DNA from 2 places in the Streptomyces sp. BI87 genome. Region 2 is predicted to be linked to the other one. Evidence: riboswitches for the same ligand, from Rfam matches in the RefSeq annotation. Region 2 holds a riboswitch; the other holds the start of a gene.
The links. A riboswitch is a leader RNA that binds a small molecule or an ion and turns the genes downstream of it on or off. The one in region 2 is predicted to bind cyclic di-AMP.

Region 1: another riboswitch for cyclic di-AMP. It lies ahead of OIM89_RS15945 (M23 family metallopeptidase); the one in region 2 lies ahead of OIM89_RS19160 (C40 family peptidase).

The regions. Positions count from the first base shown of each region.
Region 1 is NZ_CP110079.1:3,609,706-3,617,442, reverse strand. It holds gene OIM89_RS15955 (PrsW family intramembrane metalloprotease) at 1-611, shown strand, start outside; gene OIM89_RS15950 (aldo/keto reductase) at 647-1,591, opposite strand; gene OIM89_RS15945 (M23 family metallopeptidase) at 1,870-2,937, opposite strand; cyclic di-AMP (ydaO/yuaA leader) riboswitch at 2,949-3,085, opposite strand; gene OIM89_RS15940 (PP2C family protein-serine/threonine phosphatase) at 3,359-4,549, opposite strand; tRNA gene OIM89_RS15935 (tRNA-Met) at 4,749-4,822, opposite strand; gene OIM89_RS15930 (GlsB/YeaQ/YmgE family stress response membrane protein) at 4,926-5,201, opposite strand; gene OIM89_RS15925 (TerD family protein) at 5,519-6,094, opposite strand; gene OIM89_RS15920 (ATP-dependent Clp protease ATP-binding subunit) at 6,456-7,737, shown strand, end outside.
Region 2 is NZ_CP110079.1:4,294,589-4,302,325, reverse strand. It holds gene OIM89_RS19180 (M23 family metallopeptidase) at 1-502, shown strand, start outside; gene OIM89_RS19175 (glutaminase) at 523-1,809, opposite strand; gene OIM89_RS19170 (dihydrofolate reductase family protein) at 1,996-2,592, shown strand; gene pcrA (DNA helicase PcrA) at 2,621-5,143, opposite strand; cyclic di-AMP (ydaO/yuaA leader) riboswitch at 5,436-5,593, shown strand; gene OIM89_RS19160 (C40 family peptidase) at 5,601-6,782, shown strand; gene OIM89_RS19155 (DIP1984 family protein) at 6,876-7,349, shown strand; gene OIM89_RS19150 (hypothetical protein) at 7,673-7,737, opposite strand, start outside.

The sequences.
Region 1 (7,737 bases), 680 kb from region 2:
TCATCATCGTCTACGCCCTGGTGATGGTCCCGGTCTTCGGCCTCTCCGTCTGGCTGCTGGTCTGGGCCCGCGCCGACGTGCTGCGCGCCGTCCGCGCCCACCTCCCCGCCTACGTGGCGGCCGGCTGGCTCGCCCCGGCCGAACCGGCCGCCCTCGCCACGATGAACGCCCGCCACCTCGCCCGGGACCACGCCCGGCGCGCCGGCGGCCGCAAGGCGGTGCGCGCCCTCGCCGCCTACCAACGCGACGCCACGACCCTGGCGGTGCTGCGGCGGCGCGGCGAACGGGGCCAGGCCGAGCCGGACTTCGTCGACCGCGAGCGCGCCCTGCTCAACTCCCTCTGGGAGCGTCGCGAGACGATCCGCCCGGCCCAGCTGCACGCCGCCCGTCTGCTGGCGCCCCCGCCGCCCGCGATGTGGCTGCCGCCCCAGCAGGGCGGCTGGGGCTGGGGCACGCCGTACGGGGCTCCGGGCTGGGGCGGGGCGCCGTGGGGCGGGCCCTGGCCGGGACCGGCGGCGGGGCAGGGACCCGCACCGGCACCGGCCGGCCCCCCGGCGCCGCACTCGTCGCCGTACGCCCCGCCGCCGCACATACCCCCGCAGCAGCGGTAGCCGTCTCCGCCCGGCGACCGGGCCGGTGTCCGGGGTCAGGCGGAGGCGACGGTGAGCAGGCTCAGTTCCTCGTCGGTCAGCGTGAGGTCGGCGACGGCCAGCAGCGCCGGAAGCTGTTCCACGGTGCGGGCACTGGCGATCGGCGCGGCCACGGTCGGGCGCGCGGCGAGCCAGGCGAGGGCCACGGACGCCACCTCGGCACCGTGCGCCTCCGCGACGGTGTCCAGGGCGGCGAGGACCTTCTGGCCGCGCTCGGTGGCCAGGTGCTGCTCGGCGCCTGCGGCACGGGCGCTCTCCACGGTGGTGCCCGGGCGGTACTTGCCCGTCAGGAAGCCGGCGGCCAGCGCGTAGTACGGCACCGCGGCGAGGCCCGCGCGGGACGCCACCTGCTGGAGCGGGCCTTCGTAGGTGTCGCGGGAGACGAGGTTGTAATGGGGCTGGAGCGCGACGTACCGGGCCAGGCCCTCGCGGTCGGCGACGTCCAGGGATTCCTGGAGGCGTTCGGGGCTGATGTTGGAGGCGGCGACGGCGCGGACCTTGCCCGCCTTCACCAGGTCGTCGAGGGCGGTGACGATCTCCTCGACCGGCACGGAGGGGTCGTCGAAGTGGGTGTAGTACAGGTCGATCCGGTCGGTGCCGAGTCGTCGCAGCGACTCCTCGGCCGCCGCCTTCACGTTGGGGGCGGAGAGCCCCTTGAACTGCGGGTGGCTGCCGACCTTGGTGGCGACGACGATCTCGTCCCGGTTGCCGCGCGAGGCGAGCCACTTGCCGATCACCGTCTCGGACTCACCGCCCTCGTTCCCCGGCACCCAGGAGGAGTACGTGTCCGCGCTGTCGATGAAGTTGCCGCCCGCGGCGGCGTAGGCGTCGAGGACGGCGAAGGACTGCGCCTCGTCCGCGGTCCAGCCGAAGACGTTACCGCCGAGAGCGAGCGGGAAGACGTCGAGATCAGAATTGCCGAGAGGGCGGAGAGAAGTCATGGGGAGATCAACAAAACGGCCCGCTCGCCCATTCCTGGCCGAGGCATGCCCGCGCGAACAGATCCGGCGGCCCTGACGTCGGGGGGTAGCCGCCAGGACCGCCGGAGTTCGGCCACCCGAACCGTGACACGGCGCGGGCGGGAGCCACGTGGCGCACACGGCGGCACACGGGCACGGCAGGAGAAGAGGGGAGAGCAACAGGCGTGCGTCCGGCCCGGGTTCCGGCCCACCGCGAACCCGCCCGCCATGACGGCGGGCGGGCACGGTACAGACCGGTCTCAGATGTTGAGGCCCTTGCCCCGCAGCCAGCTGAGCGGGTCGACGCCGTCGCCGCCACCCGGGTGGATCTCCAGGTGGAGGTGGGGCCCGGTGACGTTGCCGGTGGCACCGACACGGCCGATCACGTCGCCGGTGGTGACCTTCTGCCCGGCGCTGACGGACATCGAGGACTGGTGGGAGTACCAGAGTTCGGTACCGTCCTCCAGCTCCAGGATGGTGCGGTAGCCGTACGAACCGGCCCAGCCCGCTTCCTTGATGGTGCCGGAGTGGATCGCCTTCAGCGGGGTCCCGGTGGGGGCGGCGAAGTCGAGCCCGGTGTGGTAGCCGGAGGACCACATGGCACCCGCCTGACCGTAGGTCGAGGTCAGGGTGTACGAGGTGGTGGGGAGCGAGAAGCTGGCGGCGAGCTTGGCGAGGCGCTCGGCCTCCTCCTTCTTCCGCTTCTCCTCGGCCTTCTTCCGCTCCGCCTCGGCCAGCTTCTTCTCGGCGGCCTCCTGGACCTTCGCGGCCTCGGCCACGGCCTGCTCGGCGGCGGCCTGCTCAGCCGCGCGGGCCGCGCTCTGGTCCGCCTGGTCCTGCTGGTGCTCGGCCTGCTGGATGATGCGCGCCCGCAGCGCCTCGCCGGCGTCGGTGGTGCCCTGCTCGGTGTCGGCGACGGTGACCCCGGCGCCGGTGAGCGGGCTGGCCGTCACCTGCGTGTCGGACTCCTTGTCGGAGCCGAGCAGGCTGCCGACGCCCGGCAGCGAATCGGCGTCGGGGAGGGACGCCTTGACGGAGGAGAGGTCGGGGAGCGAGATGGAGACCGGGGGCTTCTCCTTGGCGGTGGCGATACCGCCGGCGCCCACCGCGGCGATGACGCCGACGCCGAGGACGGTGGAGGAGCGGGCCAGGCCACCGCCGCGCTGCTTCGCGACACGGTGCCGGCCGCGGACGGGACGGATGGACTCCTCGGTGGGATTCCATTCCTCCCAGGGTCCCCCGGCGGGTCCGTAAGCCGTGGGACCGGTGACCGGGTCCTCGTCGTTCGGCACGAACAGGGCCTCAGGGGCAGGACGGTTCGACGCCACGCGGGCGCTCTCCTTTCCTTCCTTCTCGCCTACCGGGTTAGCTGACGGGTTCGGAGCAGGAAGGTCTCCTACGGCCGCCTCGAAAGGCGTCCGATTCACCCCAAGGAGTGGTTCCCCGGTTCCCTACGGGATTCGGCGCGTGCGCGCGGAGCCGTCTCGGGTGACGGCCGGGACAACCGCGCTGCGTTATCGAACGTTAATAGACACCCGGCCTGGATTCCAAGCTGTTCCGGATGATCGTTGGACCCCGGGGCCCGGACGTACCGGGGCACCGAGGGGCGGATTCGGGCGAGTTGCCTGCACAGAACCACCACAGGATCAGCTGACGGTATGTCAGTTGTTATGCGGGGAGCGCTTACTCACTCACCCTCGGTGACGGCATCGGCAGCGGGCAAGCGACTCCGGCCGGAGTCCGGACTCCTCAGGGCCGGCGGAGCGCCAGCAGCGCCATGTCGTCCTGCGGTCCGCAACCGGTGTGCGCACGAACCTCCCGGGAGAGCGTCTCCAGCAGGTGGTCGGGCGCCTCGAAACGACGCCCCGTCAGCCGCGACGCAGGGTCGTAGAAGACCCCGTTCCGGTCCCGCGCCTCCGTCAGCCCGTCGGTGAAGAGCAGCAGGGTGGCGCCGGAGGGGAACGGTGTCGCGTCCGACCGGTCCGGCCACACCCCGAGGTCTCCCATGCCGAGCGGGAGCGCCGGCTGGCTCGGCACCAGCACCCGCACGTCTCCGTCGCCGTGGAGCAGCAGCGGCTCGGGATGGCCCCGGTTGACCGTGCGGACGACGGACTGCCCGGGCGGGATCTCCGCCAGCAGCGCGGTGGTGAACCCCTCGAACTGGTCCAGCCCTTCCCGCCGCACCCCCTCGCGGGCGAGGGCGCGTTCGAGCCGCTGGGCCACCTTCTCCAGGCTCGACTCCTGCTCGGCGGCCTCCCGGAACGCACCGATGACCACCGCGACCGCCTCCACCGCGCCGAGCCCCTTGCCCCGCACGTCGCCGACGAGCAGCCGCACCCCGTGCGGGGTCTCCTGGACGGCGTAGAGGTCGCCGCCGATGAGGGCGTCGGCCTGGGCGGCCTCGTAGCGGGCGGCGATGTCGAAGCCGCCGATCCGCTCGGCGGGGATGGGCAGCACCGCGCGCTGGGCGGCCTCGGCGATGCTGCGGGCGGTGGCGAGCTGTTCGCCGCTGCGGCTGACCAAGCGGTTGCTGAGCACGGCGAGGAGGACGCAGGTGAGGATGGTGAGCAGCTCGGTGGTCGAGTCCACCCCGCCCAGCGTCCCGGTCTGCCACTGGAGGAGCACCACCACAGCCAGCGCGAGGACCCCGGTCAGCACGGTGCCGAGGAGCGAGAAGAACGGCGCGGCGATCAGCGGCGCCGCGGCGTAGAGCGGACTGGCGTTGAAGCGGGGCGGCGCGGCCTCGTCGAAGATGACCCCGGCGACGATCAGCACCACGGGCAGCAGGCGCATCAGCGTCCGGGACCGGCCCCCCGTGTGCCGGTCGCCCTTGTAGGTGCCGAGGATCTCCTGCCCGGGTGCGCCCCGCTTCCTCGCCGGGGCCTTCCGGGCGGCCGGCCGGCCCGTCTCCTTCTCCGCGTGCTCGCCGCGTTTCCCCACCAGCCTGTCTCCTGATCCTTCGGCCGGCCCCCGGTCGGCCCGGCCCGGACACGCCCGCTTCCGCGTCAGCGCTTCCCCCATGCTTCCGCCCACCCCGTGCGGCGGCGAGCGGACAGCGTCCGAACGAGTACCGGCACAGGCAGCGCACACACGACGAAGGCCCGGATTCCTCGAAAGGAATCCGGGCCCTGGCCTTCAGTAGCGGGGACAGGATTTGAACCTGCGACCTCTGGGTTATGAGCCCAGCGAGCTACCGAGCTGCTCCACCCCGCGTCGGTGAAATCAACTATACGCCATCCAGAAGGCTCCTCGCGCCACGCCCGCTCCGGAGGGTGGGCCTCCGCCCCGGCGCGGCGGACGGAGGCCCGGGACTCGGTCACCGGCGTCGTCCGCGTCCGCCCGCGACCCGGTCCAGGGCGAACACACCGATCGCGGCCAGCGCGATCTGGATGCCCCACTCGGCCCAGTCGACGCCCCCGGTGTCGGCGAGGCCGAACTGGGCGGCGAGGAAGGTGCCGACGAGCGCCGCCACGATGCCGACGACGATGGTCAGCAGCAGGCCGATGCGCTGGCGGCCGGGGACGACCAGGCGTCCCAGGACACCGATGACGATGCCGATGACGATCGCGCTGATGATCCCGGATATCTCCATGGGACACGCCTCTCGTTTACTCGTGCCGTGCCTGCGGCGGACCGGCGACGAGCGCGTCGGCCCCTTGTCGCACGTGTGCCCGGGCGGCGACGGGCCAGTCCCCTCCCGCGCAGAATCAGGCGGTCCTGTGCCCGCGCCGGCCACCGGGCGTACGCCATGGGCGTACGGGGCGTATGGGCGACAGGCGTACGTTCCCGCCCGACACGAAGACGCCCCCTCCCCGCGCCCACAGGAGCACGGAGAAGGGGTCGGGAAAAGCCCGTCGCCCGCCCGGGGGATTGGGTTGCCGGCCGGGCGACGGGTGTTCGGGGGGTGGGTCAGACGTTGACGCCGAAGTCCTGGGCGATCCCGGCCAGGCCGGAGGCGTAGCCCTGGCCGACCGCGCGGAACTTCCACTCGGCGCCGTGGCGGTAGAGCTCGCCGAAGACCATGGCGGTCTCGGTGGAGGCGTCCTCGGTGAGGTCGTACCGCGCGATCTCGGCGCCGCCCGCCTGGTTCACCACGCGGATGAAGGCGTTCCGGACCTGGCCGAAGCTCTGGCCGCGGGACTCCGCGTCGTGGATGGAGACGGGGAAGACGATGCGGGTGACCTGCGGCGGGACCGCGACGAGGTTGACCTTGACGGCCTCGTCGTCGCCGTCGCCCTCACCGGTGAGGTTGTCACCGGTGTGCTCGACGGAGCCGTCGGGGCTGGTCAGGTTGTTGTAGAAGATGAAGTGCTGGTCGGAGAGGACCTTGCCGGACTCGTCGCAGAGCAGGGCGCTGGCGTCGAGGTCGTAGTCGGTGCCGGTCGTCGTGCGGACGTCCCAGCCGAGCCCGACAAGGACCGCGGTCAGCCCGGGGGCTTCCTTGCTGAGAGAGACATTGCCGCCCTTTGCCAGGGAAACGCCCACGGTCTTCTCCTTCTGCGGTTCGTCCTGCGTGCTCGTACCGGGTCCCGCGCCCGCGGCGCCTCGCGGCCACCGGGTGCGGGCGGGCGGGGTGCGACGGCCGGACTGGGGGACCGGCCGCGTGCCGTCGTACGACTCGCAGCCGCCACGCCTGCGCCGGGCGCCGTGGGTGGCGGCGCCGACGCCGTCGAATCTACCTCATCTCTACACGCATGTAGAAGTAGCCCCGGTGCCCCCTCCGTTCCGCCGCGGCCCCCACGTCCTCTCTGCCCAACAGGCGCATCCCGTCACCCTTTGTTTTAGTGGAAAAGTCGCCAATCGACGGAAAAGCCATCAGCCAGAGCACCTCCGCGGAGGCCCCACCATGTCGCTGTCGTCCTTCGGGTCCTTCGGGGGCCCCGGCCCCGACCCCTTCTCCGACCTGCTGAACCGTTTCTTCGGGATGACTCCCGGCGCCTCCCCGCCCGCCGTCCAGCGGGTTCCCATCGGCCGCCTGCTCACCGAGTCCGCCCGCGACCTGCTCGGCCGCGCCACCGCCAAGGCCGAGGAGGACGGCTCGGAGGACCTCGACACCGAGCACCTGCTGTGGGCGTGCACCCAGGTCGAACCGTCCCGTTCGCTGCTGGCCAGGGCCGGGGTCGACCCCGACAAGCTCGCCTCCGCCATCGAGCAGGCGCTGCCCGGCGAGAGCCGTACGCCTTCGGCCGAACCTGGTCTCACACCCGCGGCCAAGCGCGTGCTCATCGCGGCCCACGCCCGCTCGCAGGCGGCGGACGTCTCCTACATCGGGCCGGAGCACATCCTCGGCGCGCTGCTGGACGACCCGAACTCCGGCGCCGGACGCTTCCTCCAGGCGCAGGGCACGGACCCCGGCGCACTCTCCCGGCGCGCGGACGCGACGGCACGCTCCGAGGGCGCGCCGGCCGCGGGCAAGCCCGACAGCGAGACGCCGACGCTCGACGAGTACGGCCGCGACCTGACCGCCGAGGCCAAGGCCGGCAAGCTAGACCCGGTGGTGGGCCGGGCCGACGAGATCGAGCAGACCATCGAGATCCTCTCGCGCCGCTCGAAGAACAACCCGGTGCTCATCGGCGAGCCCGGCGTCGGCAAGACCGCGATCGTGGAGGGGCTGGCCCAGCGGATCATCGCGGGCGACGTCCCGCGCACGCTCCACGACAAGCGCGTGATCGGCCTGGACCTGTCGGGGCTGGTCGCCGGGGCGCAGTACCGCGGGCAGTTCGAGGAGCGGCTGAAGAACGTCATCGACGAGGTCAAGGCCGCCTCCGAGTCGACCATCCTCTTCATCGACGAGCTCCACACCGTCGTCGGAGCGGGTTCCTCCGGCGAGGGCGCGATGGACGCGAGCAACATGCTCAAGCCCGCCCTCGCCCGCGGTGAGCTGCACGTCGTCGGCGCCACCACCATCGACGAGTACCGCAAGCACATCGAGAAGGACGCGGCGCTGGAGCGGCGCTTCCAGCCGGTGCTGATCGAGGAACCGAGCGTTCCGGAGACGGTGGAGATCCTGGAGGGGCTGCGCGACGGGTACGAGGCCCACCACGGCGTGCGGTTCAGCGACGAGGCCCTTGCCGCGGCGGCGGAGCTCTCCGACCGGTACCTGACCGACCGGTTCCTCCCCGACAAGG
Region 2 (7,737 bases):
CGCCGACCGGGCCAGCCGGACCCAGGAGCGCATCGACCTCAAGGAGCGCCAGGAGCTCGCCCGGAAGAAGGCCGCCGAGGACGCCGCCCGCGCCGAGCGACTGAGGCCGAAATTCGCCCTCCCGGTGGCGCAGCACGGCCTGAGCGCCTACTACGGCCAGGCCGGTATCAACTGGCTCTCCGTGCACACCGGCATCGACTTCCCCGTCTCGCACGGCACGCCGGTGATGGCGGCGACCGACGGCACGGTCCGCACGCAGTGGAACGACGCCTACGGCAACATGGTCATCGTCACCGCCAAGGACGGCACGGAGACCTGGTACTGCCACCTCTCCAGCACCACCATGCAGAGCGGCGAGGTCAAGGCGGGCCAGACCATCGGCCACGCCGGCACCTCCGGCAAGTCGACCGGCCCGCACCTGCACTTCGAGGTCCGCCCGGGCGGCGGCGCCTCGATCGACCCGCTCGCCTGGTTCCGCAGCCACGGCCTCGACCCGCAGTAGCCGCGGACCCCGCGCGCCGGTCAGGTGGCGGGTGCCTCGCCCCATTCCCAGGTGTCGACGACGCGCGGCCGGATTCCGTCGCCCGCGACCGGGTCGGACAGGACGCGGTCCGGGTCGATCAGGGTGACGGCATGGCCGTCGTGGGTGAGGCGGCGGACCGTTTCCAGGATCATCCGGCGGGCGACCGGGTTGATGGAGTACACCCGGGTGAGATCGAGGGCCACCTCGTTGTGGCCGGGCGGGGTGTGGGCGATGCCGTGCACGAGGCGTTCGGCGCCCGCGAACTGGATGGTGCCCTGGAGTTCGTAGACGAGGGCCGACCTGCCGGCCGGGCCGTGCAGGACGCGGCCGCCGCGCAGGACCGAGCGGGCCGGGGCCGGGGCCTCCATCAGGTGCAGGCCCATGTCGGCGGAGAGCCGTTCGCAGACGCGGACGCCGCGCACGCTGTTGCCGTGCCGGTCCAGGCGCGGGGAGAAGACGCCGATGCCGACCTGCCCGGGAAGCGCGCCGAGGATGCCGCCGGAGACGCCGCTCTTGGCGGGGATGCCGACGGTGGTGACCCAGTCGCCGGCCGCGTCGTACATGCCGCAGGTGGTCATGACGCTGAGGACCTGGCGGACCACCTCGCGGCTGACCACCTGTTCGCCGGTGACGGGCTGCACGCCGCCGTTGGCGAGGGTGGCGGCCATCAGGGCGAGGTCGCGGGTGGTGACCAGCAGCGAGCACTGGCGGACGTAGTCCTCGACGACGTGCGGGGCGGCCTCCTCGATGACGTCGTAGCCGCGCAGCATGTGGGCGATGGCGAGGTTGCGGTGGGCGGTCTCCATCTCGGAGCGGCAGACGGCCTCGTCGATCTCCAGCCGGCGCCCGGCGAAGGCGGAGATGCCGGAGACGACCCGCTCGAACCGCTCCTCGCGCGGGGCGCCGGGCGGGCCCGCGAGGGTGTGGGCGGTGAGGGCGCCGACGTTGATCATCGGGTTGCGGGGGCGGGCCGAGCCCTCCTCCAGCGACAGCTCGTTGAACGCCTCGCCCGAGGGCTCCACCCCGATCTTGGCGAGGACCGCCTCGCACCCCCGGTCGGCGAGGGCGAGGGCGTAGGTGAAGGGTTTGGAGATCGACTGGATGGTGAAGGAGGTGCGGCTGTCGCCCGCCTCGTAGACCGTGCCGTCGACCGCCGAGACCGCGACGGCCAGTTGCTCCGCGTCGGCGGCGGCCAGCTCCGGCACGTAGTCGGCGACGGCACCCGCCCGGTCGCCCGCGCAGGTCCGGAGGACCTCGTCCAGGTACTCGGGGATCGGTGACCGCACGGCTCGCTCCTCCCGGCGGCCGCCCGGCGTGCCCCTCCGGCCGCCTCGGGACCGCGCCCGCCCAGTCTGGGCGAAGCCTGGGCGGAAAGGAGGGCGCGACGCGATGATTTCCTGCCGCCCCACGGGTCTGTCCTGCCGCACCGTGTACGGGAACGCTGTACGCGCCGACCCTGGGGAGCTTCCGCCATGCGCATCGTCATCACCGAGTTCGTCAGCCTCGACGGCGTCGTCCAGGCGCCCGGCGGCGCCGCGGAGGACACCGACGGCGGCTTCGCCCACGGCGGCTGGTCGGGCCCCTACTTCGACCCGGAGATCGTCGGCGGCGCCTGGGACTCCGTGCTGGAGCAGGCCGACGCCCTGCTCTACGGCCGCCGCACCTGGCAGGGGATGGCGGCGGCCTGGCCGCAGCAGAAGGACGACCCGTTCGCCGACCGGATGAACGCGATCCGCAAGTACGTGGTCTCCGGCACGCTCGGCGAGGCCGACCTGACCTGGAACAACAGCACGCTGCTCGCCGGGGACAAGGCGCTGGACCGCATCCGCGAGCTGCGCGCGGGCGAGGGGCGCGACCTCCTCGTGCTGGGCAGCCCCTCACTGGCCCGGACGCTCCTCGCCGAGGGGCTGGCCGACGAGCTGCAGCTGATCGTCATGCCGGTGCTGCTCGGCGGCGGCAAGTCGCTCTACCCGGCGGACGGCGGCAAGCGCCCGCTGGAGCTGGTCTCCACCACGACCAGCCCCGCCGGCGTCAACGTCTGCACGTACCGGGTCCCGCACGAGGACTGACCCGGTACGGGTCCGGGGCCAGGTCCCGCTACAGCTTCTCGACCGGCGCGTACCGCAGCAGCAGCCGCTTGGGCTTCTCGCCGCCGAAGTCGACGGTGGCCTCGGCGGCCGAGCCCGCGCCCTTGACGCCGACGACCGTGCCCAGGCCGAACTGGTCGTGGGTGACGCGGTCACCGACGGCCAGCGCGACCACCGGCTGCTCGGCGGCGCGCCGGGTGGCGAAGGCCGGGGCGCCCTTGGCGCGGGTGGAGGAGGAGAGCGAGGAGGCGACGGAACCGGCCGGGCCGCGCGGGCTCGCGGCGGCCGGGGCGCCGATGGCCCCGGTCCGCTTCCACTTCAGGTGCTGCTCGGGGATCTCCTCCAGGAAGCGGGAGGGCGGGTTGTACGAGGGCTGGCCCCAGGCGCTGCGCATGGCGGCGCGGGTGAGGTAGAGCCGCTCACGGGCGCGGGTGATGCCGACGTAGGCGAGGCGCCGCTCCTCCTCCAGCTCCTTGGTCTGGCCGAGGGCGCGCATGTGCGGGAAGACGCCGTCCTCCATGCCGGTGAGGAAGACGACGGGGAATTCGAGGCCCTTGGCGGTGTGCAGGGTCATCAGGGTGATGACGCCGGAGCCGTCCTCGTCCTCGTCGGGGATCTGGTCGGAGTCGGCGACCAGGGCGACCTGCTCCAGGAACTCGGGGAGCGTGCCCGCGCCCTCCTCCTCGCTGCGGTCCTGCTCGAACTCCAGGGCCACGGCGGCCAGTTCCTGGAGGTTCTCGATGCGAGTCTCGTCCTGCGGGTCGGTGGAGGCCTGGAGTTCGGCGAGGTAGCCGGTGCGCTCCATGACCGCCTCCAGGACGGTGGCGGGCCCGGCGCCGGACTCGACCACCGTGCGCAGCTCCTCCATCAGCGTGTTGAACCGCTTGACGGCGTTGGCCGAGCGGGCCGCCATGCCGTACGCCTCGTCGACGCGGCGCAGGGCCTGCGGGAAGCTGACCCGCTCGCGCTGCGAGAGGGCGTCGATCATCGCCTCGGCGCGGTCGCCGATGCCGCGCTTAGGGGTGTTGAGGATGCGGCGCAGGGAGACGCTGTCCTCCGGGTTGGCGAGGACACGCAGGTAGGCGAGGACGTCGCGGACCTCCTTGCGCTCGTAGAAGCGGACGCCGCCGACGACCTTGTAGGGCAGGCCGACCCGGATGAAGATCTCCTCGAAGACACGGGACTGGGCGTTGGTGCGGTAGAAGACCGCGATGTCGCCCGCCTTGGCGTCGCCCGCGTCGGTCAGCCGGTCGATCTCCTCGGCGACGAACTGGGCCTCGTCGTGCTCGGTGTCCGCGACGTACCCGGTGATGCCGGCGCCCGCCCCGGCGTCGGTCCAGAGGTTCTTCGGGCGGCGGTTCTCGTTCCGCTCGATGACGGCGTTGGCCGCGGTGAGGATGGTCTGGGTGGAGCGGTAGTTCCGTTCCAGGAGGATCGTGGTGGCGTTCGGGTAGTCCTCCTCGAACTGGAGGATGTTGCGGATCGTGGCGCCGCGGAAGGCGTAGATCGACTGATCGGCGTCGCCCACCACGCACAGCTCGGCCGGCTCGGGGGCCGGGTGGAGCGGGTCGTGGTCGGACTCGGCGCCCTCGGGGACGTCCGCCGGGCGGTCGGCCGGGGTGCCGACCAACTCCCTGACCAGGGAGTACTGGGCGTGGTTGGTGTCCTGGTACTCGTCGACCAGGACATGCCGGAAGCGGCGCCGGTAGTGGTCGGCGACGTCCGGGAACGCCTGAAGCAGGTGGACCGTGGTCATGATGATGTCGTCGAAGTCGAGCGCGTTGGCCTCGCGCAGCCGCGACTGGTACATCGTGTACGCCTGCGCCAGCGTCTTCTCGAAACCGTCGGCGGCCTGGGCGGCGAAGTCCTCGGGGTCGACCAGCTCGTTCTTGAGGTTCGAGACCTTGGCGGTGAAGGACTTCGGCGGGAAGCGCTTCGGGTCGAGGTCGAGGTCGCGGCAGACCAGGGCCATCAGCCGCTTGGAGTCGGCCGCGTCGTAGATCGAGAACGACGAGGTGAAGCCGAGGTGCTTCGACTCGCGGCGCAGGATGCGCACGCAGGCGCTGTGGAAGGTGGAGACCCACATGGCGTTGGCGCGCGGGCCGACCAGCTCCTCCACGCGCTCCTTCATCTCGCCCGCGGCCTTGTTGGTGAAGGTGATCGCGAGGATCTGGCCCGGGTGCACACCGCGCTCGCCGAGCAGGTGGGCGATGCGGTGGGTGAGCACGCGGGTCTTGCCGGAACCGGCTCCGGCGACGATGAGCAGCGGCGACCCGCTGTGGACGACGGCGGCGCGCTGCTCGTCGTTGAGCCCGTCGAGCAGGGCGGCCGGATCGACGGCGGGACGCGGGGCGCCGTCCCGGTAGTACGCGTCCCGGTCCGCGGGCGCGTCGAACTTCCCGCCGAACAGGTCGGCCGGGATCTCCTCCGGTGCCTCCTCCTCGGGCGGGGGCGGCGGCTCGTCACCGAGCCGGGCAGAGGGCGCCGAGGACTGGAGGTCGGCCAGGAAGCTGTCGTCAAAGAGGCTGCTCATCGCCTACCGAGTCTAGGCCGCCGCGCCGACAACCGGGCCGCCCTTCCGGCGACCGGAGCCCTGACCTCGGGGGACGTGACGTACCGGACACGGGGGACGCACGCGGGGACGTACGAGGGAGCGTGCGCCAGGTCACACGAACCGCCGCCCGGAGCTGCTTTTCGACCGTTCACCGACAAGATAACGAAAATGTATCGGGCATATCGCTCACCAACCTTCACAGGCACCACACGAGTTGGCTAGCGTGCTCGCCGGGTCGGTTCGTCCCCCGCCGGCGACTCGCGCCGGAGCGCACCGCCCCCTGCCGAATCCGGTCCGCCCCCACGGGCCCCGGAGCCGGGGACCCACCGCGCACCACCGGGGTGAATCGGTTCTGATCCGAACCGTAGGGCAGCCTTCCGTACGCCCGAACCCGACAGCTAACCCGGCAGGCGGTCCACGGAAGGAGTCGCACGCCTTGGCGTCGCATCGCAAGCCTCGTGCCCCGCGCCACCGCACCGCCGGTGCCCTCGGCCTCACCACCGCCGCCCTGACCTCGGTGGCCCTGCTCTCCCAGACCGCGCAGGCGGCCCCGCAGCGTCCGGCGGCCAAGCCCTCCCTGGAGGAGGTGCAGAAGAAGGTGGACCGGCTCTACCGCGAGGCGGGCACGGCGACCCAGAAGTACAACGCGGCCCAGGAGCGGACCAGGACCCAGCGCGCCAAGGTCGACAAGCTGCTGGACGGGGTCGCCAAGCGGGCCGACAAGCTGAACGCCGCCCGGGGCGAGCTGGGCGCCTTCGCCGCCGCCCAGTACCGCAGCGGCGGCGTCTCCGAGACCGCCACCCTGCTGCTCGCCGACGACCCGCAGAGCTGGTTCGACCAGAACCAGCTGATGAACCGCCTCACCCAGCGCCAGAAGGCGGTCATCGACGACTACCAGACCCAGCAGGCCGAGGCGGGCCGCGAGCGCGCCAGGGCCGCACGCCAGCTGGAGAGCCTCACCGAGTCGCAGCGCGCCCTCAAGGACAGCAAGCGCGAGGTGCAGGGCAAGCTCACCGAGGCCCGCACCCTGCTCTCCGAGCTGACCGCCGAGGAGAAGGAGCGGCTGGCCGAGATCGAGCGGAAGAAGCAGGCCGAGGCGGAGCGGAAGGCGAAGGAGCGCGCCGAGAAGGAGGAGGCGGAGCGCAAGGCCCGCGAGGCGGCCGAGGAGAAGGAGCGCGAGGAGTCCGGCTCGGGCTCCGGCCCGGGCTCCGGTTCCGGCACGGGCACCGGCTCCGGCGGCGGCTCCACGGCCCCCGACTCCTCGTACGCGGCCAAGGCCGAGAAGGTCATCGCCTTCGCCCGCGCCCAGATGGGCAAGCCGTACGTCTGGGGCGCGGCCGGGCCCGACTCCTTCGACTGCTCCGGCCTCACCCAGGCCGCCTGGAGGACCGCCGGCATCTCGCTGCCCCGCACCACCTGGGACCAGGTCGGCGTCGGCCAGAAGGTCTCCGTGGACTCCGCCCAACCCGGTGACCTGGTCTTCTTCTACGACGACATCAGCCACGTCGGCATCTACATCGGCGGCGGCGAGATGATCCACGCCCCGAAGCCCGGGGCGAACGTCCGGGTCGAGTCGATCTACTACATGCCGATCCACAGCGTGGTGCGGCCGGCCTGACCGGCGGAAATTCCGTGGCGACCGCGAGCACGGCCGTCCTACTGTCGGACCGGTCCGCGGCGTCCGTCGCGGCCGACACGGGAGGGGGGGCCGGTGAAGCTCGCGGAGGCACTGGCGGAACGGGCGGCGGCGGTCCGGCGCGTGGAGCAGCTGCGTTCACGCGTCGAGGCGAGCGCGCGCTACCAGGAGGGGGAGACCCCGGCCGAGGACGCGGCGCGGCTGCTCGCCGAGGCCGACGAGGTGCTGGACACCCTGGAGGCGCTGATCCGGCGTATCAACCGGACCAACGCCACCGTGGAGCTGGGCCCGGACGGCACCCTCACCGACGCGCTGGCCCGCCGGGACGTGCTGCGGCTGCGCCACGCCACGCTCACGGCGGCGGCCGACGCGGCCGCGGGCAGTGGTGGCCGGGGCGGGTACGGGCGGCAGCTGCGGTCCGAGCTGCTCATGCTCTCGGCCCTGCCCGTGGCCGAGCTGCGGGAGCGGGCCGACCTCGTCGCCCGGGACCTGCGGCAGCTGGACGTCCGTGTCCAGCGCGCCAACTGGGAGGCGGACCTGGTCCCGTGACGTGGAGCAGCAGGTAGCCGTTCGGAGGCGTGCACAACCGAGGGCCGGCGGTTCCGGTCCGCCTCCTGGCGCGTGAAGGGCGACGCGGGGTTCGATTCCCCCTCGACAGTGCAGCCCAGCACCACGCACAGGTGACGGCGCACCGCGCACAGCACATCACCGCGTGCAGATTCGGACGGCGAGGGCGGGTTCGGGGCTCTCCACGTCGCGCGGCCCGGCCGCGCACGGCGAAGGCCGGGTTCCTCAACGTCGTTCTCGACGGTGGGGAACCCGGCCTTCGCCGTGTGTGCCGCGGCCCGCGTGGTGTCCGGTGGGCGGCGGGGTCAGGTCCAGAGGGTGGCGATGAAGATGTTGAGGACGGTCAGGCCGCCGACGGCGCCGAAGACGC